Regions from separate parts of the Enterobacter sp. AC1 genome, predicted to be linked through region 1. Evidence: predicted binding sites of a transcription regulator. Region 1 holds the regulator's gene; the other holds the start of a gene.

Region 1 (11,949 bases):
GATTTTTATAAGTGGCGGAAATCGCAGGCTTTTCGTGTTCGTTGAATTTGTGTACAAATCAGGGGCGGTTTTGCAAAAATCGATACGCCTGAATATCAGCTGCGTTTTTTAGGGGAAAGGTATGTCTACAACACCGTTATGGCTTGTTCAGAATGTTCGTTTACCGGGTCGGGAAGGGCTGTGGCAGCTTGCCATTGAGAACGGGCGATTTGGTGACATCACCCCAATGGACGACACCCATGCCGAAAGTTATGAAGTACTGAATGCGCGCGGTGGGCTGGCTATTCCCCCGTTCATCGAGCCGCATATCCATCTTGATACCACCCAGACGGCGGGCGAGCCGAACTGGAACCAGTCCGGCACGCTGTTTGAGGGCATTGAGCGCTGGGCAGAGCGCAAGGCGCTGCTCAGCCATGAGGATGTGAAAGCGCGCGCCTGGAAAACACTGAAGTGGCAAATCGCCAACGGCATTCAGTTTGTCCGCACCCACGTGGACGTCTCCGACCCGACGCTCACCGCCCTGAAGGCGATGCTGGAGGTGAAGCAGGAAGTTGCGCCGTGGGTGACGCTGCAAATCGTCGCGTTCCCGCAGGAGGGCATTCTCTCTTACCCGAACGGCGCGGCGCTGCTGGAAGAAGCGTTGAAACTGGGGGCTGATGTGGTGGGGGCGATCCCACACTTCGAGTTCACCCGCGAGTACGGCGTGCAGTCGCTGCATATCGCGTTTGACCTGGCGAAGAAATATGACCGCCCGCTGGATATTCACTGCGACGAAATTGACGACGAGCAGTCGCGGTTTGTCGAGACGGTGGCGACGCTGGCATATGAGGCCGGTATCGGCGAACGCGTGACGGCCAGCCACACCACCGCCATGCACTCCTATAACGGCGCTTACACCTCGCGGCTTTTCCGCCTGCTGAAGATGTCGGGAATTAACTTCGTCGCTAACCCGCTGGTCAACATCCATCTGCAGGGGCGCTTTGACGACTATCCGAAGCGTCGCGGTATCACCCGGGTGAAAGAGCTGCAGGAAGCGGGCATTAACGTCTGCTTCGGGCATGACGATGTGTTTGATCCATGGTACCCGCTCGGAACTGGCAATATGCTGCAGGTACTGCACATGGGACTGCACGTCTGTCAGATGATGGGCTATCCGCAAATCGACAGCGGCCTGAACCTGATCACCCATAACAGCGCCCGGACCTTCGGCCTGAGTGATTACGGCATTGAAACGGGAAACCCGGCGAATCTGATTATTCTGCCTGCGGAGAGCGGGTTTGAAGCGGTGCGCTGTCAGGTGCCGGTGCGCTGGTCGATTCGACAGGGGCGCGTGATTGCCACCACGCAGCTGGCGCAGACCTGGATCCAGATGGATATCGGGGGAGAAGAGGTGAGCTTTGCCAGAAACAGCCCCTCTGCCGAGCGCAAAGGGGCGTAGACGTTAGTGAGACGCCGCTGCCGCGTTGTGCTGGCGGTGGCGGGTCACGAAGCCCAGAACGAGGCACATGATGAACACCACGGCATACAGGCCGTTCGCGGTGTGCAGGGCGGCCAGCGGACCGCTGTGGGCGACGATCGGGCCCGTGACCACGAAGGTCAGCATGGTGCCGATAGTGCCGCAGGTCAGGACGAAGTTAACCAGCTTCGGCGAGGCCACTTTGGTCTGCAGAGAGCCCAGGGTAATGATCGAGGTGTAGATCGCGCTGGAGAAGAAGCCCAGGGTCAGAATGAACCACGGCATGTGCTCCGGAGAACCGTTGATGAACAGATACATCAGCACGGTGGCCAGGCCCGCCAGCACGGTCAGAATACGCTGCAGGTCGAAGAAGCGCAGGATGAAGCTAAATGCCCACATGCCGAACATGTAAGACATCCAGAAATCGCTCACCAGCTTACCCGCGTCGTTCAGGCTCATGCCCAGGCCTTTCGCATACTCCGGTACCCAGGAGATAAAGCCCAGCTGGCCCAGGATGTAGCACAGGGCGGCAATGGAGAGGAACAGCACGCCGATGCCCCATTTCTCTTTCGCGACGGGTTCTGCGGTAGTCTGCGCTTTTTTGCCCAGCACCGGGAACTCACAGCCGAAGGTCAGAATAAAGATTGCCACGTAGACCAGGCCGATGCAGGCATACACCCAGTACCACTCAATGCTGCGGGCCAGCAGAACGGCGGCGACCATCGGGAAGATCATTCCGGCCATGCTGAAGAAGGAGTCGGTAAACAGCAGGCGCGCGCCGCGCTGGCGGCCTTCATACATATGGGTAATCAGGAAGGTCCCGATCGACATGGTGATACCGCTGACCAGACCGAGCACGAACATGGCGGCGGAGAACAGGGCGATGCTGTGGCTCAGCATCAGTCCCGCCACGGCGGCGAGCATCAGCACAAAGCCAAAGCGCAGCTGCGTTTTCAGTGGCACGATTTCCATCAGCCAGGCGTTCAGGAAGATGGAGATCAGGATCCCCGCGTTGAGGAAGGTGAAGGTGTTACTCATGCTGGAAACGGGCAGTTGGAAGTAGTCTGCGATGTTTCCCATCACCATCCCGGTGACGATCACCAACGCGCCGGTCAGGGCGTAGGAGAAGAAGCTGATCCATGTGAGCTTGATGCGATTGCTGTTAGTCATGTCTGGCCTGTTCAGAAAAAGAAAAGCGCCGATCGGGCGCTGAGAGCGGGCAGATTTTAGACATTAAAGTGATCTATTCATATCTTTTAAGAGAAATTAGAACTTCATTGCAGGTTTTTATGTGATCGTGATCACATAAAAGGGCGCAAATACCAATCGTTTGCGTGGTTACAACTGTTTCAATTTCGTAAAATTAGGTAAAAGGCTGGTCTCCGTTCATACTGCTCTTTAGAATCAAGCCATTCGCTTTTTATACTGCGCTTTGTTAAGGAATTCTCATGCTCAAATCAACACTGGCGGCTGTCGCAGCTGTGTTTGCTCTTTCTGCCGTTTCCCCTGCTGCGCTGGCAGCAAAAGGAGACCCTCACGTTCTGCTGACCACCTCTGCCGGGACCATTGAGCTGGAACTGAACAGCCAGAAAGCCCCTGTTTCCGTGAAAAACTTCCTCGACTATGTGAACAGCGGTTTCTACAACAACACCACTTTCCACCGCGTGATCCCAGGCTTTATGATTCAGGGCGGCGGCTTCAACGAGCAGATGCAGCAGAAACAGCCAAACCCGCCGATTAAAAACGAAGCGGACAACGGCCTGCTGAACAAGCGCGGGACCATCTCCATGGCGCGTACGGCGGATAAAGACAGCGCGACCAGCCAGTTCTTCCTCAACGTGGCCGATAACGCCTTCCTGGATCACGGTCAGCGTGATTTCGGTTATGCCGTTTTCGGTAAAATCGTGAAAGGGATGGACGTGGCCGATAAGATTTCTCAGGTGCCTACCCATGACGTCGGCCCGTACCAGAATGTGCCGTCAAAACCAGTGGTTATCCTCTCCGCGAAAGTGCTGCCGTAATCTTCTTAAATACGGGCGATCCTCGCCCGTATAATTTAGCTCTCCCTGCGAAAGCGCGTTTTGCTGCTTATACTTGTGGCAAACGGACTATTCAGGGAGGCGTTAAGTGAAAAAACTCACCGATAAGCAAAAATCCCGTCTCTGGGAGCAGCAGCGTAACGTCAATCTTCAGGCCAGTTGTCTCCTTGAAAAAGGTAATGGTCCCTCAGAACCCCATATCGAGACGCTGGAGCTTGGGCCTCCCGCGCCCGGATTACCCCATCTGTGCCTTATTCATCGACACCTGTATCGCAGTGAGATGAAGGAGGCAGGCGAATTCCGTACCGACGATATTTTTAAAGGTGATATTCCGTTCTGCCATTTCGAATACATCGAGAAGATGGGTAATGAGCTGATGGCAGCGCTGGAAAGCGAGAAGTATCTGGTTGGCCTTCAGAAAGCGGCATTTATTGACAGGATTAGCCACTATTACTGCGAAATCAATATGCTGCATCCCTTTATGCGCGGCAATGGTATTGCCCAACGCGTTTTCTTCGAGCAGTTGGCCATTCATGCGGATTATGCCCTGGACTGGCGCGATATTGATCCCGAGCAGTGGGTTGCCGCTAACCGAAGCGGCGCAACGGGTGATTTGACCGCGCTGAGCGCGATCTTTGCCAAAGTAGTGAGCGAAGCGCGGGAATCTGAGTAGAATAGGGCGGCATTTTTTTCGGGAGCCGCCATGATTCTGCTGATTGATAACTACGATTCCTTCACCTGGAACCTTTACCAGTATTTTTGTGAACTGGGTGCAGAGGTGGTTGTCCGCCGCAACGACGAGATCGAGCTCGCCGATATTGAGGCGCTGGCTCCGCAGAAAATCGTGATTTCACCCGGGCCGTGTACGCCGTCGGAATCGGGCATTTCTCTGGATATCATACGGCATTATGCCGGCAAGCTGCCGATTCTGGGCGTCTGCCTTGGCCATCAGGCGATTGCCCAGGCGTTTGGTGCCACCATCGTGCGCGCCGCGAAAGTAATGCACGGCAAAACCTCGCCGGTCACTCACGTCGGTACCGGAGTATTCACGGGGCTTAATAACCCTTTAACCGTGACGCGCTACCATTCGCTGGTGATTGACCCACCGACGCTGCCTGACTGCTTTGACGTGACCGCCTGGAGCGAGTCGCAGGAGATCATGGGAATTCGTCACCGCGAATGGGATCTCGAAGGCGTGCAGTTCCACCCGGAAAGCATCCTCAGCGAACAGGGGCACGCGCTGCTGGCAAATTTCCTCAATCGCTGAATAACTGTTGCCTTGCTGTGATTTTTTATGCATATTTTGTGATTATATTTTCACAATCAATGTGACATAAAATGGATGGGCATGACATGGCAACTGAACAACCAGCAATTACCCGCGCGACATTCGATGAAGTGATTCTGCCGATTTATGCACCGGCTGAGTTTATCCCGGTGAAGGGGAAAGGCAGCCGCGTCTGGGATCAGCAGGGTAAAGAGTATGTGGATTTCGCGGGCGGGATTGCGGTAACGGCGCTCGGTCATTGCCATCCTGCGCTGGTGGACGCGCTGAAAACCCAGGGCGAAACCCTGTGGCACACCAGCAACGTGTTCACCAACGAACCGGCGCTGCGCCTTGGCCGCAAGATTATTGATGCCACGTTTGCCGAGCGCGTGCTGTTTATGAATTCCGGCACCGAAGCCAATGAAACCGCCTTCAAGCTGGCGCGCTACTACGCCACCACGCGCCACAGCCCGTACAAAACCAAAATTATTGCTTTCCACAATGCCTTCCACGGGCGCTCCTTCTTTACCGTCTCCGTTGGCGGTCAGCCGAAGTATTCCGACGGCTTCGGCCCGAAACCGGCAGACATTGTCCACGTGCCGTTTAACGATCTGCATGCGGTGAAAGCGGTAATGGACGACCACACCTGCGCGGTGGTGGTCGAGCCTATTCAGGGCGAAGGCGGCGTGACGGCGGCCACGCCGGAATTCCTGAAAGGGCTGCGCGAACTGTGCGACGAGCATCAGGCGCTGCTGGTCTTTGATGAAGTGCAGTGCGGAATGGGGCGTACCGGGGATCTGTTTGCCTACATGCACTACGGCGTGACGCCGGACATCCTGACCAGCGCCAAAGCGCTCGGCGGCGGTTTCCCGGTCAGTGCGGTGCTTACCACTCAGGATATTGCCTCCGCGTTCCACGTGGGCTCTCACGGCTCTACCTACGGCGGCAACCCGCTGGCGAGCGCCGTGGCGGGTGCCGCGTTTGATATTATCAATACGCCTGAGGTGCTGAACGGCGTTAGCGCGAAGCGTGAGCTGTTCGTGAAGCATCTCCAGCAGATTAACGATGAATATGATGTTTTCAGCGAGATCCGCGGCATGGGGCTGCTGATTGGCGCCGAGCTGAAGCCGCAGTTCAAAGGCCGCGCGCGTGATTTCCTGCACGCCGCCGCGCACGAAGGGGTGATGGTGCTCAATGCTGGACCTGACGTGATGCGCTTTGCGCCGTCGCTGGTGGTGGAAGATAAAGATATTGAAGATGGATTAACCCGCTTTGCCGCGGCGGTCGCGAAGATCGTTAAAGGCTAATACTCGGTTCGCTTTAACCGGCGCGTTAACCAAATCCCGTGATGCGGGCGCTGACGCCATGCCACCGACGAAATGGTGTGCATGGTGTTCAGATGCCCCAGAACGCGCTGCAGATGCTGCTCAAGGGTGCTCATTGGCCCGTGGGTCAGTGTTTCAGGCGCTTCCAGAATATTCGAATCTCCCGATTCACCGGGCGAGTCATACTCCAGACGCTGCTGACACCTCTGCAACGCAATTTCACACGACTGCAAATAGCGCTGCGCCAGATCCGGCGTCAGCATCGTGTGCTCGCGCGCCAGCGTGGTCATGGCGTTAATGTGCTCGACGATAAACTGGCTGTGCGTCACCCAGAGCTTCATGTCCGCCAGATAGTGCGAGTTAAAGCCCGGTTCCTGCATCGCCTGGTTGAGCGAGTTAAACAGGGCGTTGTGCGCCTGGTTGACCTTCATGCGCTGATAAGCCAGCGGGGAGGGCTGCGGGTCGTCGCTCAGGATCAGGCGAATGGCCTGCTGGTCGGCCTCCAGCGCGTCGTGGGCGTTTTGCCTGAGTAGCCCGCTTTGCCACTGTGGCCACAGCCAGACCATGCCGCCAAAGGCAATCAGGCAGCCGATGAGGGTATCAATCAGCCTGGCGACAATAAACTGTTCTCCATTGAGCGTGAGCAGTTGCAGGGTATATACCGCCGTCACCGTAAAGCCCACCATCGCCCAGCCGTAGTTTTTGCGGATTATCAGGTAGCTCACCAGCGTAATCGCCAGCATGCCAGCCAGGGTATAGCCTTCCGGCACGTGGAAGTGCAGCGTCACGCCCGCAATAATCAGCCCGGCCATCGTGCCGCCCGCCCGATGCAGAATACGCACCCGCGTGGCGCCGTAGCCGTTCTGGGTGACAAACAGCACGGTCATTAAGATCCAGTAGGGTTTCGGCAGATGCAGCGCCATGCCCATCAGGCTGGCGGTACTGAGCATAACGCTAATCCTTGCGGCGTTGCGCAGGGCGGACGATTTCAAAGACAGATAGCTTCTGAGCGCGGGCAATAACGGCAGCCGCTTTTGCTTATCCGCCATTAGATCGCGAGGATAAAGCGGGCGCTGAGTTCGCAGCACGCGGGCGATGCGGCTGAAGTGCCAGGCGGCAAACTGGCCAACCGGGTTATCCGGATGCTGGCGGGCGATTTTCTCCAGCGCGCCGAGCTGTTTTTCCATGTTAAAGCGCGTGGGGTAGCGGTGGTAGAGAATGTCGTCAGCCAGGACCCGCAGACGTGCCGATACGGTCTGCGCGTTCCAGCGGATCACCGCTTCGGCGTGGCTGCGCTCGACCAGCTTTTGCACCTCCTGCGGGTGGTGAAGGCTAACGGAGATATGTTCCTGCAGGTCCAGCCCGACCTGGAAGGTGCGCAGCAGCCGTTTGTATTCGTGATTCTTGTTGGCGGCGAGCATATGCAGCTGCTGATAGCACTGGCTTATCAGATCCACCACCTTTTGCTGGCGCGTCAGCAGCGGCGGCAAGGATTTTTCCGGATCGGTATGCTGGGTGAGCAGGGTGTATTTGGCTTCGCAGTAATCCGCCAGCTGCACATAGAGCAGGCTCAGGGATTCGCGCAGCGGCTGTTCGCGCCACAGCCAGAACCAGAACCAGTTGAACAGCCCGTACCACAGCGTCCCCAGAGCGTAGATCAGCAGCGGCTCCCACACCGGCATATTCCCGGCGAGGCTCAGCGTGAAAATGGCCGCAATTAGCGAGGCGGGAAGCAGGCGGGCGTGCAGCGAGCTGATTTCGGCGGTGACGCCGAGGGTCATGGCCAGCACGGTCAGGATCAGCGGCAGCGGGATGTCCCGGGCAAGCAGAAGCTGCACGGCGAGGCTACAGCCTGCGAACAGGCAGCCGCCAATAGTCAGGCGTTTGAAGAAGCGCTTATGCGGCGTGTCCAGACCGGCGATGTTGCAGCAGGCGGGCACGAGAGAAAACAGCAGGCCTTGCTGAAGGTGTCCGAGGATCAGGCCCACGGCCACGGGAAGACACAACACCAGCGTTTGTCGCAGTGCGTAGTTAACTTCCGGGTGATAGATCAGCCTGCGCCACATGGGGAGTAGAGACAAAAACGGCGTGACACCCTGGGGTGACACGCCGTTTAAGCGGAATTAACGCGTTCCGTAGACCACGATGGTTTTACCGTGGGCGGAGATCAGGTTTTGATCTTCCAGCATTTTCAGGATACGGCCCACTGTCTCACGGGAACAACCGACGATCTGACCAATTTCCTGACGGGTAATTTTAATTTGCATGCCGTCCGGGTGGGTCATTGCGTCTGGCTGTTTCGCCAGGTTCAGCAGCGTTTGTGCAATACGGCCAGTCACGTCCAGGAAGGCGAGGTTACCCACTTTCTCAGAGGTGACCTGCAGACGGCGCGCCATCTGGGAAGAAAGACGCATCAGGATGTCAGGGTTAACCTGAATCAGCTGACGGAACTTCTTGTAAGAAATTTCAGCCACTTCACATGCTGTCTTTGCACGAACCCAGGCGCTACGTTCCTGGCCCTCTTCAAACAGGCCCAGTTCACCGATGAAATCGCCCTGGTTCAGATAAGAAAGGATCATCTCTTTCCCTTCTTCATCTTTGATCAGCACTGCCACCGAGCCTTTAACGATGTAATACAACGTTTCCGCTTTTTCACCCTGGTGAATCAGCGTGCTCTTCGATGGGTACTTATGAATGTGGCAATGAGACAAGAACCATTCGAGAGTCGGGTCTGTTTGCGGTTTGCCAAGCACCATGCGCTGTTATCCTCTGTTATAAGCTGTCACCAGAGTCATCAGATGCATCCGGACTCTGGGGTTGCAATCGAATTCTTACCCATACCCTGGGAAGTCGGCTACCGTAACGTTTCGCAGCCAGTAAAGTTTGATGTCCTCTGCATACACGTGTAACGTCAATGTATTACTGTAGCATCCTGAGTGTTTTAGCATAGCTTTCGCCGCGTGTCTCCTGGTGTCTCGCTTCAGCATGATGCAGGTCGCCTTCCATTGCGAGAAATGTAACGCACGCGTAATCTGTCACCAAAAATGCAACGTTGGAGTTCAAAAATATGCAAGCGCGCGTGAAGTGGGTTGAGGGTTTAACGTTCCTGGGCGAGTCCGCGTCAGGACACCAGATTTTGATGGATGGTAACTCCGGCGACAAAGCGCCAAGTCCAATGGAAATGGTGCTGATGGCGGCAGGCGGATGCAGCGCGATTGACGTGGTGTCGATTCTGCAAAAAGGCCGTCATGATGTGACCGATTGCGAAGTGAAGCTTACTTCCGAACGTCGCGAAGAGGCGCCACGCCTGTTCACGCACATTAATCTGCACTTTATCGTGACCGGTAAAGAACTGAAAGATGCCGCAGTATCACGCGCGGTGGACCTGTCTGCGGAGAAGTACTGCTCGGTGGCGTTAATGCTGGAGAAAGCGGTAAAAATTACCCATTCGTATGAAGTGATTGAGGCGTGATTGATGGGGCATCGTGCGTGTTGATGCCCTCACCCCCTCCCACAGGGCTGAGGGATCCCCATAAAATAATGCCTGCACATACGACCCCCTCTCCCTTGAGGGAGAGGGTTGGGGTGAGGGGGAACATACGGCTGTGGAGGTTATTCCGTTCACTTTATGTTCCTTGCTACTCTGTAACGACAATACCTGTGAACGTGCCAGGGTGGCTCAATCGCCACCACCCTGGCGACCCTGGCTCCCGGCGGTAAATCGCCGCTGCGCGGTACCTTCGGCTTATTCCTTCCGGCTTATCGGGGACGGGCGGAGGTAACATCCCTGTAAAGCCCGCCCTCTCGGCGCATCCCTGCGCCTCGCCCCGGCCTGCAGAAAACGCCTCAGCGATTTACAGCCGGACCAGGGCGTCGCTGTAAGTCATTCATTTTCCTGAAACAGCATTCGTCGCTTTTGGTAAAAAAATACTGGGGATTCCTCAACCCACCGGGAGAGGGAATATGATTATGCGATCTGCTTCCCTTCCATCAGCCGCTCTACCAGCGGCGTCATGATAAGCTCCATTGCCAGTCCCATTTTTCCGCCCGGCACCACCAATGTATTCATGTGCGAAATAAACGAGCCCTGCAGCATCGCCAGCAGCCAGGGGTAATCGATGCCTTCAAGATTGCGGAAATGGATCACCACAAAGCTCTCATCCAGAGAAGGGATCGTTTTGGCGGCAAACGGGTTGGAGGTGTCCACCGTCGGCACGCGCTGGAAGTTAATGTGCGTGCGGGAGAATTGCGGCGTTAAGTAATTGATGTAGTCCTCCATGGAGCGCACGACGGAATCCATCACCGCCTCGCGCGAGTGGCCGCGCTCGCTCATGTCACGCGTCAGCTTCTGGATCCACTCCAGGTTAACGATAGGCACCACCCCGACCAGCAGATCCACGTGTCGCGCCACGTCGTGCTGGGGCGTGACCACGCCGCCGTGTAATCCTTCGTAGAACAATACGTCGGTGGGTTCCGGCAGCGGCTGCCAGGGGGTAAAGGTGCCCGGCACCTGGTTCCAGGGCACGGCTTCGTCGTAAGTGTGCAGATACTTGCGGGATTGCCCTTTGCCGCTCTGTCCGTACTCAATGAATGTTTGTTCCAGCAGGCCGAAGTCATTGGCTTCCGGGCCGAAGTAGCTGATGTGTTTACCCAGATCGCGCGCCTTACGAATGGCCATATCCATCTCCGGGCGCGTGTAGCGGTGAAAGCTGTCGCCTTCGACCTCCGCCGCACGGAGATTCAGCTGGGCGAAAATCTTGCGAAAGGCGAGGCTGGTGGTGGTGGTTCCCGCACCACTCGACCCCGTAACGGCAATAACCGGATGTCTGGCAGACATAGCAACTCCCTGACTGAAATGGGTGGAAGATCAGCCGTGAAACGCGTTGCGGGGCATGATATTGACCGTCTCATGCAGTTCTGACCACACCAGCACCACGTCGCCGCTTTTCAGCTGGCGCTTTACATCGTTGACCTTTTGCTCAAGCGAGCGTTCTTGTTCACCATAATCGGTGCCTTCGCGTAATACAAAGCTTTCAATCAGATTATCGAGCGTTTCGGGAGCCAGATCCTGCCAGGGAATAATCATTTTGCACCGTCCAGATAAGGGGTTAGCCAGTCAGGAATACGCGTCTCAAGCCACATTTTCGGGCGGCGCAGCGTGCCGCCGATAAACCCAACGTGGCCACCGTGCTCCGTCAGCTGATAGTGAACGTTGTCGGGCAGGAATTCCTGAGCGGGGATCGAGTGATGATCCATAAAAGGGTCATCTTTGGCATGAATGATAAGCGTCGGCTGCGCGATCTTACTGAGCAGCGGCATGGCGCTGCACTGACGATAGTAGTCAATCGCATCGGCGAAGCCGTGGATTTTCGCGGTGATCAGATCGTCAAATTCCCGAATACGACGCACCTTTTTCAGCTGGCGCAGGCTCACCGGAAGGGTATCAGGATAGGCCTTCAGCTTACGCGCCGCGTTGGCTTTCAGCAGGTTGAGCAGGTAGCGCTGATAGACGCGAGAAAAGCCTTTCTCCATGTGGTAGCTGCACTGCTCCAGCATAAACGGCGCGGAGACAATCACCGCGGCATCCAGCGGTACGCTTTGACCCTCTTTCGCCAGCAGGCAGGCCAGCATATTGCCGCCCAGCGAATAGCCCACGGCAGCGGTGGGCACGGTGCCAAAGTTTTCCCGCAGCCAGTGTAAAAACCACGTTCCGTCTTCGGTTTCACCCGAGTGATAGATGCGTTTCTGACGATTGGGTTCGCCGCTGCAGCCGCGAAAATGCATCACCACGCCGAGCCACCCGCGCGCTTTTGCCGCCTCAATTAATCCATGCGCATAGGGGCTGTGCAGGCTGCCTTCCAG
Region 2 (11,949 bases), on a different contig from region 1:
ATGGCTGTGCTTCAGGTTTAATTCGTACTGGCCGGACTCGGCCTCCGCCACGATCCCGGTCAGCGGGATGCGCTGAAGGTGTGCCAACCGTTCCAGCTCATCAAACAGCGCCGCGTGGGCTGCCGTGGTATCCATATGAAAACAGCCCTGATTTTGCGCATCCTGGCGTTCATGTCCCGTCAGATAAAATTCGATTTCCGGGGCAATGACCGGGAAAAGGCCGTGCTGGTGGAAGCGGGCCAGGACGTTCTGCAGGATCGCGCGCGGCTCAAGCGGGCAGGATTTATCGTCGCTGTCTCTCATGGTCAGAAGGATCTGCGCGTTGTGCTGCGGATCCTGCGGGCAGGGGCGCAGGGTGCCGGCAACGGGGAGGCAGAGTCGGTCGGGTTCATCATGAAGCGGGGTCGCAATTTTTCCTTTCTGGTCCATCGAGTAGACGGAAAGGGGAAAATAACAGCCGTTTTCCAGCGTCAGCATGCTCTCCACCGAGAGGCGCTTGCCGCGCATCGTGCCGTTGATATCGTTCAGGTAGACGTCAACGTGTTTCGTCTGCGGGTAGCGTTCCAGGTAATCGGCCACTTCAACGGCAACGTTGTGCTGCAGGGCGTCAATTTTTTCATCGAGCCAGAGGCCAGAATTGAGTGTGCCGGGAAGTGACAAACCGGGGAAGTTAAAATACGGGCGGAGACTTTTCAGGAAAAACGCATTCATTATCGAGTTCATAGTCATTCTTCAATGAAGCCGTAGCGGCAGTGAACTCAGGTTAAAAGAGCCGGCGTAAAGGGGGGATAAAAAGCGTCAGGACAGGCGTAAAGAAAGTATAAAGGCAGGCCTATTTTTTCTCTTTTTTCTGCATATCCAGCAGCTGCTCCGGCGTCACCGCCGGATAACCCTGCGCGTCTTCCGGCACTTCATGCATCGCCGGGATCGGCACCAGCGGGCCTAAAAAGCGCGGTTCGCGTTTGAAAATATAGAGGTCGGCCAGGGCACCAAAACGGGCGCCAAACTCGCGGACGCGCACGCTCAGCATATCTTTTGGCGACGGCACCGCGTAGCACTGCGCCTGAATGCCCATGTGCAGGGCGATAAACAGCGCGCGCTCGCAGTGGAAGCGCTGGGTGATGATGATGAAGTCGTTGGTGTCGAAGACTTTGCGCGTGCGCACGATGGAGTCCAGGGTGCGGAACCCGGCGTAGTCGAGCACGATATCGGCAGGGTCCACGCCCCCGGCAATCAAGTCCTTACGCATCGTCACCGGTTCGTTATAGCTTTGCAGGGCGTTATCCCCGCTCAACAGCAGGTAGTTCACCTTGCCGCTGTTGTAGGCGTTCAGCGCGCCCTGAATGCGGTAACGGTAATACTGGTTAATGACGCCGGTGCGGTAGTACTTGGCGGTGCCGAGCACCACGCCAACCTGACGATAGGGCAGGTCCTGCAGGTCATCAAAGATGTAGGGGGCGGTTTTCCAGCTCATCCAGCGATCGAGACCCAGCACGATCAACAGCAGTATGCCGACCAGGACAGACAGGCTGTAAAAAACGCGCTTTAACATGCAGATGGCTCGTACCAAAGGTGAAATTTAACTCAGGCTACTTTACCCGCCTGGTTAGCGCAAGAAACAGAGACTCAACTGAGGGGTTTTTCAGCAAACGGGCGGGCATTTCTGCCCGCCGGAAGGATTATGCAAGCAGCACGCGGTCAATCGTCGTGCAGCCGAGCGCCTTAAGCGTCGCGGCGGTCGCATCCCACTGAATCAGCGGCGCATCGGCAATTTCTGCCAGAATAGCGCGCTGAATGTCCGGATAGTCATAGCCGTTCAGGCTCAGCAGGTTAAGTGCGCCCTGCAGCGGCGGCAGCGTTGGGTTAAACGCGGCGTTTTCCGCATAGCTGCCGCTAAAGATACGGCCATCGCGGCACTGCAGCGCCACGCCGCTCGGGGACTTGCTGTACGGCGTGTGGCTCTTGTTGGCAGCGGCAATGGCCGCCTGGATCAGGTCATCGCCGGACAGGGCGAAACCGTGGTCCTGCTCGTCCATCAGCAGCGTTTTGATCTCCAGATCTTTCGGGCCAAACGCGTCCGGCAGGTAATCCGCCAGCGTGTGCGGCGCGCGACCCGGCAGGTTGATGCGCAGCTGCAGCCCGCTGTTCAGCTCGTTCATGAACTGACGGCAGTGGCCGCAGGGGGTGTAGTTCACGGTAATGGCGCTCAGCGCTTTTTCACCGCGCAGCCAGGCGTGACTGATGGCGCTCTGCTCGGCGTGAACGGTTTGCTGCATGGTTGCGCCCAGGAACTCCATATTGCCGCCGAAGTACCAGGTGCCGCTGACGCCCCGCGCAATGGCCCCGACGTTGAAGTGGGAGAGATCGGCCCGCGCGCAGGCGGCGGCCAGGGGGAGCAGTGCGAAAGCCAGCGCGTCTTCGTCCAGTCCCGATGCCTGTTTCAGCATCGTGACCTGCTCAGCCGTCAGCAGGGCGGGGAAGTGTGCATCTGCCAGAACGGGAGCCAGGGCTGACTGCAAATTCTCTGCAAGCTGGGCGAAAGCAGCTTGAAAACGTGGGTGCATGGCGTTTGCCTCATAAAGGTTAATGGATCGGTAGTTTACGGAGCCGTCAGGGCTTTATATGTGATCCACTTCTCATTATGTATGCAACTTATGAAATCAAAATGAAATTTGCGCGACGCATCGCAAATTTTAGCCCATCACCGCCAGAATCAGCGGGAAAATGAACGGGGCCAGCAGGGAGGTGATAATCCCGCAGATCACCAGCGCCAGGGAGCTAAACGCCCCTTCCTGATAATCCAGCTCCGCACAGCGGGCGGTGCCCAGCGCGTGTGAGGCGGTGCCCATCGACAGCCCACGTGCTGCCTTAGTATGAATACGCATCGCGTTCAGCAGGGTGTGGCCAAACACCGCGCCGAGAATCCCGACGAAAATAACGCACATCGCGCTGATGGCCGGAATACCGCCGAGGCTGCCGCCGACCGCCATCGCGATAGGCGTGGTGACAGATTTGGGCAGAATAGACGCCGCAATCTGCGGAGAAGCCCCCATCAACAGCGCCACCGACGTCCCGGTGATCATCGCCACAAGGCTGCCCACAAAACAGATGGTAATGATGGATTTCCAGCGAGCGCGGATCTGGTGCAGCTGCTCATAAAGCGGAAAGGCCAGCGCGACAACGGCGGGCTGCAGCAGGTCGTTTAAAATTTTGCTGCCGGCAAAGTAGCGCTCATAAGGAATGCCGGTGAGCAGCAGGAACGGAATAATCACCACCATCGCCACCAGCAGCGGGTTCAGCAAGGGCATTTTGAAACGTGCGGCAAGCTTACGCGCGGCGAAGAACACCGCCAGGGTTAACGGCAGAGACCACCAGATATTGGCCATCATTTTTTTGTTTTCTCCCCAATCACGTTACGTTCGCCATGCACCAGATGCGAACTCCAGCTCACTACCAGGAAAACCACCAGCGTACTGACCGCGCAGGAGACCACAATCGGGCCGAACTGGGCCTTGAGCAAATCAAAATACTGCATGACCCCGACGCCGATAGGCACGAAAAGTAGCGCCATATAGCGAATGAGAACGAAGCAGCCGGGGTTGACCCACTTTGCGGGCAGGATTTGCAATGCCAGCAAAACAAAGAGGATCAGCATACCGATAATGCTGCCGGGAATGGTGATGGGCAGCAGCGACGCGATGAAAATCCCGGCATACAGACAGGCGTAAATCAGGACGAATGCGCGCAGGTATTGCCAGATAATGTTCAATGATTTACTCATGGTGATAGTCCTTGCTGAAACGCATTCATCATACAATTAAACCTTAAAATGTGCCACGGATCACATCATGAATTTTGAGCATACCAGACATTCCAGAATGGAACGTCCGGTATCGCCTTACAGGGGCAGGCTACAGTTTAGAGGAAAGGGATTGCGCTGGCGAAGTGACGCGCCAGAGATTGCATCAGCGCGAGGCGGTCAGTTTATCGAGAAAGGAAAACAGCGCCTGGTTCATTTCGCAATAATCATGGGAGCGGAGTTTTTCCGCCGTTTCGACAAAACGGAATTCACCCGCCCGGCGGAGGTCGTTCTGCGAATGCTCAATCAGCAGCTCTACCACCTCCGGCGTCAGTTCCATGTGACACTGAAAACCGTAAACCCGTTCGCCATATTGCACGATCTGGCGGGGACAGCCCTCGCTGTAAGCGAGAACCTTAGCCTGCGGCGTCAAGCCCGGCATGTCGTTATGCCAGTGACCGACGTTCAGCACGCTGCCAAAGTCCTCAAACAGCGGGTTCGCCTTGCCTGCATCCGTAAGCCTGACGGGAAATTTGCCGATCTCTTTTTCCGGGCTATGACAAAATGCTGCGCCCAGCGCCTCACCGATAAGCTGTGAGCCCAGACAAACGCCTATCACCGCTTTACCTGCTTCTATCGCGCGGCTGATGAGCGCCTTTTCCGCCTGCGCATCAAACCAGGGGCATTCCTCAAGCGTGGTGGCGGGTGACTGCGGGCCTCCCATAATGATAAGCAGGTCTGTGCGTCCCAGCTCCTCGGGTAAAGGATCGCCCTGATAAACTCTGGTGTAGCTCAGACGACAGCCGCGATTTTTCCCCCAGGTCTCATAGGCGCCTGGCGCTTCGAAATGTTCATGAATGATAAAATGGATGTGCATTGCGTCTCTCTCTGGTTACGTGTACAAGCAGCATCATAAGAGGAAGGGGGGAATGTGAAATGCCAACCGTTATCGATAAAACGCCAATTCACGACGATGCCATCGGATGGTCAAGAGGGGCCATTAGCTATAAGCGCGGCGAAGTGGACCCGCCTCACCAGCATTCGCAGGGGCAGCTATTGTTTGCCATCAAAGGGGTCATGCTGGTCGAAACCGGCCGCAAACGCTGGGTCATACCGCCGCAGCGCGCGCTGTGGATCCCTCCCTTTCAGGAACACACCTACAGCGTGCTATCCACAACGGAGCTCCGCGCGGTCTGGTTTAGCCCGGCGCTGATATCGCAATGCGAGCCTTTTAAGCGGAAAGAAGAGGTTCACGTGATTATGGCGACAGCGTTGTTCAAAGAGCTGATTGCCGGGCTGTTCAGCGCGGAATACCGCCCGGCAAGCCAGCGCAGCATGGCCGTTTTGCTGCTCGATATCCTCAGCGAGACGCAGCAGATTTCGGCCGAACTGCCGATGCCCGTGGATGAGCGCTTACATCGCGTTGCCTGTGACATCATTGCCAACAATCTCTGGGATCTTTCTCTGGAAAGGCTAGCGGAACGAGCCGCGATGTCTGAACGCACATTTTCGCGCGCGTTTATCAAAGATACCGGCTTTAGCTTCCGGGCCTGGCGACAGCGTGCAAGAATTTGTGCCTCGCTGGACCTCCTCGCAAACGGATACCCGGTTAAGCAGGTGGCCTGGATGCTGGGGTTTTCCGGCCCGGCGGCATTTGCGGCGGCGTTTCGCGCCATTGTTGGGGCAACGCCAGGTGACTTTCTCCCTGAACAGAAGCGCTTCCCAGCGATATAGAGAGCGGCTACTATAGCGCGTCTTTTTTCACAGGTACTGCTATGCGTGTTTTACTGGCCCCAATGGAAGGCGTGCTCGACTCCCTCGTGCGCGAGCTTCTGACCGAGGTGAACGATTACGATCTTTGCGTGACGGAATTTCTGCGCGTGGTCGATATGTTGTTGCCGGTAAAATCCTTCTTTCGCCTGTGCCCCGAGCTGCACAACCAGAGCCGGACCTCTTCCGGCACGCTGGTGCGTATTCAGCTGCTCGGCCAGTATCCTGAATGGCTGGCGGAAAACGCCGCCCGCGCGGTTGAGCTGGGCTCTTACGGGGTGGATCTCAACTGCGGCTGTCCGTCGAAGCTGGTGAACGGCAGCGGCGGCGGGGCGACGCTGCTGAAAGATCCTGAGCTGATTTACCGCGGTGCGAAAGCGATGCGTGAGGCCGTGCCCTCGCACTTGCCGGTAACGGTTAAGGTGCGCCTGGGGTGGGACAGCGACGCGCGGCAGTTTGAAATCGCCGATGCGGTGCAGCAGGCCGGGGCTACCGAGCTGGTGGTGCATGGCCGCACCAAAGACGATGGCTACAAGGCCGAGCGCATTAACTGGCAGGCGATCGGTGAGATCCGCAAGCGCCTCACCATTCCGGTGATCGCCAACGGCGAAATCTGGGATTACGAGAGCGCGCAGGCCTGTCTGAACGCCACCGGCTGCGATGCGGTAATGATCGGCCGCGGCGCGCTTAACGTACCTAACCTCAGCCGGGTGGTAAAATATAACGAGCCGCGTATGCCGTGGGAAGACGTCGTCACGCTGCTGCAAAAATACAGCCGTCTGGAAAAGCAGGGCGACACCGGTTTGTATCACGTGGCGCGAATTAAGCAGTGGCTGAGCTATTTACGCAAAGAGTACGATGAAGCGCTGGGATTATTTCAGGAGATCCGGACATTACAGACTTCTGCTGATATTGCCCGGGTGATTCAGTCCAAATAATAAGCGTTAAATTGCTCACACTTTTTTAAACCGGAAAACAGTTCAGGTTTTCAACGTGGCGCGACGGTGTTAAGGTGCCACTGTTTCAACGCAGGATTGTTACTGGTTAACAGGCAAAACCTAAGCGTTTCACAGCATTCTCGCTGTGGAGCGCTTAGGTTTTTTTTTGCCTGTCGTTTACGCAGGAGAAACATTTGGCTTAGCGCTTTTTACTGATTTTAAAAAAATGAAATATCGACAGGAAATAGAAAAATTTCCTGCGGCCGGTTACGCACTAAATACTCACTCACAGGTTGTTAAAATGGCATATAAAAATAAACTCTACGCGTTCGCCTTATTGACGATATCCCCGCTGTCGATGGCGCAAGACTGGAACGGAACGGTATTAGGCTTCGAGGCTCCGCCGGATCCCCTTCTCGGCGAAATGCTCGGCGTTCGAAAAATCCTCAACGATAACGGCTTTACGTACAATCTCGGCTATTTAAATGAAATCGGCTGGAACGGCGGCGGGGGCTATAACCACGATTCCCACGTGGCGTATATCGACCAGTTTGCGCTGACCTTTAACCAGGATCTGGAGCGCTGGACCGGCATCCCGGATGCGCGTATCGAAGGGAACATCGTTAACCGCAACCACAATGACGATCTCACCACCAAACGCGTTCAGGACCCGCGCGTCAACTTCAACGATCTGACCCAGGAGAGCTGGGGCGGGCAGTCCATTACCCGTCTGGGCTGGCTGACTTTTGCCCGCAGCTTTGACGACCGGCGTCTGACCTGGCGCATCGGGATGATGAACAAGGTGCAGACCTTTGACCAGATCATCCCGTGTGATTTCCAGCTGCTGTCGCAGTGCGGCGGGAAGTCAGCCAACTCGCTGACCTGGAACAACTGGAACGTGCATACCTGGGGCACCACGCTTGCCTATAAACTCACGCCGACGCTGACCCTGAAAGGCGGCGTGATGGAGCAAAACCCGGAAGCCTCCAGCCGCAGCCACGCGTGGAGCTGGTCGACGAAGGGCAGTAAAGGGGTCCTACTGCCGGTTGAAATCGAGGCGCGTCCGCTAATTAACGGCCTGCCGGGCGCGTACAACCTGGGCGTGGTGTTTACCAACGCGCCGCAAACCGATCTCTATCGCGGCAAATCCGGCGGAGCGGGCGCGACGGACCCGGACGGGTTTGAAACGCACAGCCGGACCTGGTTTATGTACGCCGGGCTTAACCAGCAGATTACGCAGCATCAGGATGACCCGAATCGCGGGTTGAGCACCTCGTTCAGCATGAGCGTTGCGGATCAAAGCACCAACTATATGCACCAGGTTTACGCCGCCTCGCTGCGCTACCGCGGGCTGTTTGATGCGCGGCCGGAAGACTGGATTGGCTTCGGCTTAACCTGGGTGGATATGAGCAGCCAGTACGCGCGCAACCAGCGTTACCAGAACAGCCTGAGCGGCGTTGCCGATTATAACAATCCGGCATATCACCCGGTGCCGGGCCATTCCCTGAACGGCGAGTTTTACTACCGTTTCCGCCCGGTGTCCTGGCTGGAGCTGCAGCCGGGCATTCAGTACTGGCACCATCCGGGAGGGGTTTCCCGCACGCAGGACGCCTGGGTAACCGAGCTGAAAACGGTGGTGAGCTTCTGATATCTCCGTAGCAAGTTCGATCCGCGTCACGTTTCTGATGCGTGAGGCATTGAGGCTACGAATGAAACTGATAGAGTGCCAGAACTGGATTGTTACTGCTTAGGCAGGCAAAACCTGATTTTCTGGCATCTGCCGGAGGTCAGGTTTTTTTGTTTCTGGGGTTCCGATGAAAATCGCCAAAATTCTTAATAACAATGTGGTGGTTGTTCAGGATAAGCGCGGGCGCGAACAGGTGGTGATGGGCCGTGGGCTGGCCTTTCAGAAGCGCGTCGGTGAAGCGCTGGATACCGCACTGATTGAAAAGGTGTTTGCGCTGCAAAGCGATGAGCTGGTGCGGCGTCTCGGGGAGCTGCTGAGCCAGATCCCGCTGGAGGTGATGACCACCTGCGATCGCATCATTGAGCTGGCGGCGCAGCGGCTCGGGAAATTGCAGGAAAGTCTGTACATCACCCTAACAGACCACTGCTACTTTGCGATTGAACGCCAGAAGAAAGGGCTGGCGATCAAAAACGTGCTGTTGTGGGACATCAAGCGGCTGTATCCGAAGGAGTTCGAATTAGGGCAGGAGGCGCGGGCCATTATCGCCAGACGCCTGAACGTCGAACTGGAGGAGGATGAGGCAGGGTTCATTGCCCTGCATCTGGTGACTGCGCAGCTGAACAGCGAAATGCCGGAAGTGATGCACGTGACGCGGGTGATGCAGGAGATCCTCCAGCTGGTGAAGTATCAGCTGCAGCTTGAATATGACGAAGAGTCGCTCAGCTATCAGCGTTTTGTCACCCACCTGAAGTTTTTTGCCCAGCGGATGCTCACCCGTACCGTGGTGGAGGATGACGATGTCTCGCTGCATACGGCGGTAAAGGACAACTACGCGAAGGCGTGGAAATGCGCCGAGAAAATCGCGCAGCACCTGCATAAAAGCTATCAGCGCGAGCTGACAACCGAAGAAATTATGTTCCTCGCCATTCATATTGAGCGGGTGAGAAAAGAGGGGCGTTAAGCCTCACCGCGGGATTGTTACTGCATCACGCAGGCAAAACCCGAGCGCGGCCTTCGTAAGGAGGTCGTTCTCGGGTTTTTTTATTTTGTACTCAGTCAACAGGTGCCTGCGGGCATCGGATGTAAGGAAATCGAGATGGAATACCAGGCTTTAGCGAAGGATATTCTCGGCCACGTTGGCGGAAAAGAGAACATCGTCAGTCTTGTACACTGCGCGACCCGGCTTCGCTTCAAATTAAAAGAAAATCAACGGGCGGACGCGGAAGGGCTCAAGAAAAACCCGGGCGTGATCATGGTGGTTGAAAGCGGCGGCCAGTTTCAGGTGGTGATTGGCAACCACGTTCACGACGTCTGGCAGGCGGTGCGCCAGGAAGCGGGCCTCACCGATGACGCGCACGTCGTGGAAGAGAAAGGCGAAAAAGGCAACCTGCTGGGCCGCCTGATTGACATCGTCTCCGGGATCTTCACCCCGTTTATCGGCATTCTTGCCGCCTCCGGTATCCTGAAAGGGCTGCTGGCGCTGGCCGTGGTGTGCGGCTGGCTCACCACCGAAAGCGGAACCTATAAAATCTGGTTCGCCGCCAGCGACGCGCTGTTCTTCTTCTTCCCGCTGGTGCTGGGCTATACCGCCGGGAAAAAATTCGGCGGCAACCCGTTCATTACCATGGTGATCGGTGGGGCGCTCACCCACCCGATGATGATTGCGGCGTTTAACGCCAGCCAGCAGCCGGGTGCGGTTGCCGAGGCATTTCTCGGCATTCCGGTGACCTGGTTTAACTACAGCTCGTCGGTAATCCCGATTATTCTCGCCTCGTGGGTGAGCTGCTGGCTGGAAAAACAGAGCACCAGGCTGCTGCCTTCCTCAATGAAAAACTTTTTCGCGCCGCTGATCTGCTTAGGCGTGACCGTGCCGCTGACTTTCCTGGTTATCGGGCCGCTGGCGACCTGGCTGAGCCAGATGCTGGCGAACGGCTATCAGGGCATCTACGTTCTGGCGCCGTGGCTGGCTGGGGCGGCGATGGGCGCGCTGTGGCAGGTCTGCGTTATATTTGGCCTGCACTGGGGGCTGGTGCCGCTGATGATTAACAACCTCGCGGTGCTGGGACATGACTCTATGCTGCCTATGTTACTGCCCGCGGTGTTTGGCCAGGTGGGGGCGGCGCTCGGGATCTTTATTCGCACCCGCGACGCCCGCCAGAAGATGCTGGCAGGCTCATCGGTCACGGCCGGGATATTTGGCATCACCGAACCGGCGGTCTATGGCGTCAACCTGCCGCTGCGCCGTCCGTTTATCTTTGGCTGCGTGGCGGGGGCAATCGGCGGGGCGATTGTTGGCTTCAGCGATACCCACGTTTACTCCTTCGGCTTCGCCAATATCTTTACCATCGCCCAGATGATCCCGCCGGGTGGGATAGACGCCACGCTGTGGGGCGGTCTTATCGGCACCGCGGTGGCGCTGGTGCTGAGCTGCGGCCTGACGCTGGCGGCCGGCATGCCGGGCCGCACAGCGCCGGAGGCTGCGGTTTCGGCAGGGGAAAACGATGTCTTATCCCCGATGACCGGGACCGTGCTGGCGCTCGACCAGGTGCCGGATACCACCTTTGCCAGCGGCCTGCTGGGCAGCGGTGCCGCCATTATTCCTTCCGATAACAAAGTGGTTGCCCCGTTTGCCGGCGTGGTAGCCTCGCTGTTCCAGACCAAACACGCCATCGGCCTGCTCAGCGACAGCGGGATTGAAGTTTTGATTCACGTGGGTATCGACACCGTGAAGCTCGACGGCAGGCCGTTTACCGCCCACGTGAAGGTGGGCGATAAGGTACAGCCCGGCGACCTGCTGCTGGAGTTTGACCGACAGGCGATTATCGATGCCGGATACGACCTGGCGACCCCGATTATTATCAGTAACAGCGATGAGTATCGTGACGTGGTGACCGTGGCGGCAACGTCCGTCAGCGCCGGTGCGCCGCTGCTCAGCGTAAGCCATCAATAACAGGAGAACGTGATGAAAACTTTCCCGGACGATTTTTTATGGGGCGGCGCGGTAGCCGCAAATCAGGTAGAAGGCGCGTATCTGGAGGAGGGTAAAGGGCTGTCCACCTCAGACGTTCAGCCGCAGGGGGTCTTCGGCCCGGTAGTTGAACGCGTCCCAGGGGACAGCGGCATCAAGGATATCGCCATCGACTTCTATCACCGCTACCCGGAAGACATCAAGCTGTTCGCCGAGATGGGCTTTAGCTGCCTGCGCGTCTCCATTGCCTGGACGCGTATTTTCCCGAACGGTGACGAGCAGCAGCCGAACGAGGCGGGGCTGGCATTTTACGACAGGCTGTTTGACGAGCTGGCCGCGCACAACATCACGCCGCTGGTGACGCTGTCCCACTACGAAATGCCGTGGGGGCTGGTGAAGCAGTACGGCGGCTGGGGCAGCCGTCAGACTATCGGATTCTTTGAACGCTACGCCCGCACCGTGTTTGCGCGCTACAGGGAGAAGGTGAAGCTCTGGCTGACCTTTAACGAGATCAATATGTCTCTGCACGCGCCGATGACCGGCGTGGGCCTGCCGGAAACCAGCAGCAAAGGTGAGGTGTACCAGGCAATCCACCATCAGCTGGTGGCCAGCGCGCTGGCGGTGAAGGCCTGCCACGAGATTATCCCGGATGCCAGAATCGGCAACATGCTGCTGGGTGGCCTGATGTATCCGCTGACCTGCAAGCCGGAAGATGTTCTGGAGACGCTGCAGGAAAACCGCGCGTGGCAATTCTTTGGCGACGTGCAGTGCCGCGGCGCCTACCCGG

The links. Region 1 encodes CRP, which controls carbon source genes, mostly activating them, when cyclic AMP is high. Its sites were predicted from a motif close to ATGTGANNNNNNTCACAT; they were not measured.
Region 2: a site for CRP is predicted at 3,830-3,847, ahead of M2433_RS11370 (CidA/LrgA family protein). Genes of this name have one in related genera too.

What each region holds. Positions count from the first base shown of each region.
Region 1 covers NZ_JBNDIZ010000008.1:47,836-59,784, reverse strand. Annotated here, with positions in the region: gene M2433_RS19825 (cytosine deaminase) at 122-1,438, shown strand; gene tsgA (MFS transporter TsgA) at 1,442-2,626, opposite strand; gene ppiA (peptidylprolyl isomerase A) at 2,905-3,477, shown strand; gene M2433_RS19810 (putative adenosine monophosphate-protein transferase Fic) at 3,584-4,168, shown strand; gene pabA (aminodeoxychorismate synthase component 2) at 4,199-4,762, shown strand; gene argD (bifunctional acetylornithine/succinyldiaminopimelate transaminase) at 4,849-6,069, shown strand; gene M2433_RS19795 (YccS/YhfK family putative transporter) at 6,066-8,153, opposite strand; gene crp (cAMP-activated global transcriptional regulator CRP) at 8,211-8,843, opposite strand; gene M2433_RS19785 (OsmC family protein) at 9,155-9,559, shown strand; gene M2433_RS19780 (phosphoribulokinase) at 10,055-10,924, opposite strand; gene M2433_RS19775 (YheU family protein) at 10,955-11,173, opposite strand; gene M2433_RS19770 (hydrolase) at 11,170-11,949, opposite strand, start outside.
Region 2 covers NZ_JBNDIZ010000003.1:334,391-346,339, reverse strand. Annotated here, with positions in the region: gene M2433_RS11390 (glutamine synthetase family protein) at 1-711, opposite strand, end outside; gene sanA (outer membrane permeability protein SanA) at 833-1,552, opposite strand; gene cdd (cytidine deaminase) at 1,680-2,564, opposite strand; gene M2433_RS11375 (CidB/LrgB family autolysis modulator) at 2,694-3,389, opposite strand; gene M2433_RS11370 (CidA/LrgA family protein) at 3,386-3,781, opposite strand; gene M2433_RS11365 (type 1 glutamine amidotransferase) at 3,966-4,676, opposite strand; gene M2433_RS11360 (helix-turn-helix domain-containing protein) at 4,736-5,533, shown strand; gene dusC (tRNA dihydrouridine(16) synthase DusC) at 5,575-6,507, shown strand; gene M2433_RS11350 (carbohydrate porin) at 6,866-8,155, shown strand; gene licT (BglG family transcription antiterminator LicT) at 8,322-9,155, shown strand; gene bglF (PTS beta-glucoside transporter subunit IIABC) at 9,180-11,144, shown strand; gene M2433_RS11335 (glycoside hydrolase family 1 protein) at 11,157-11,949, shown strand, end outside.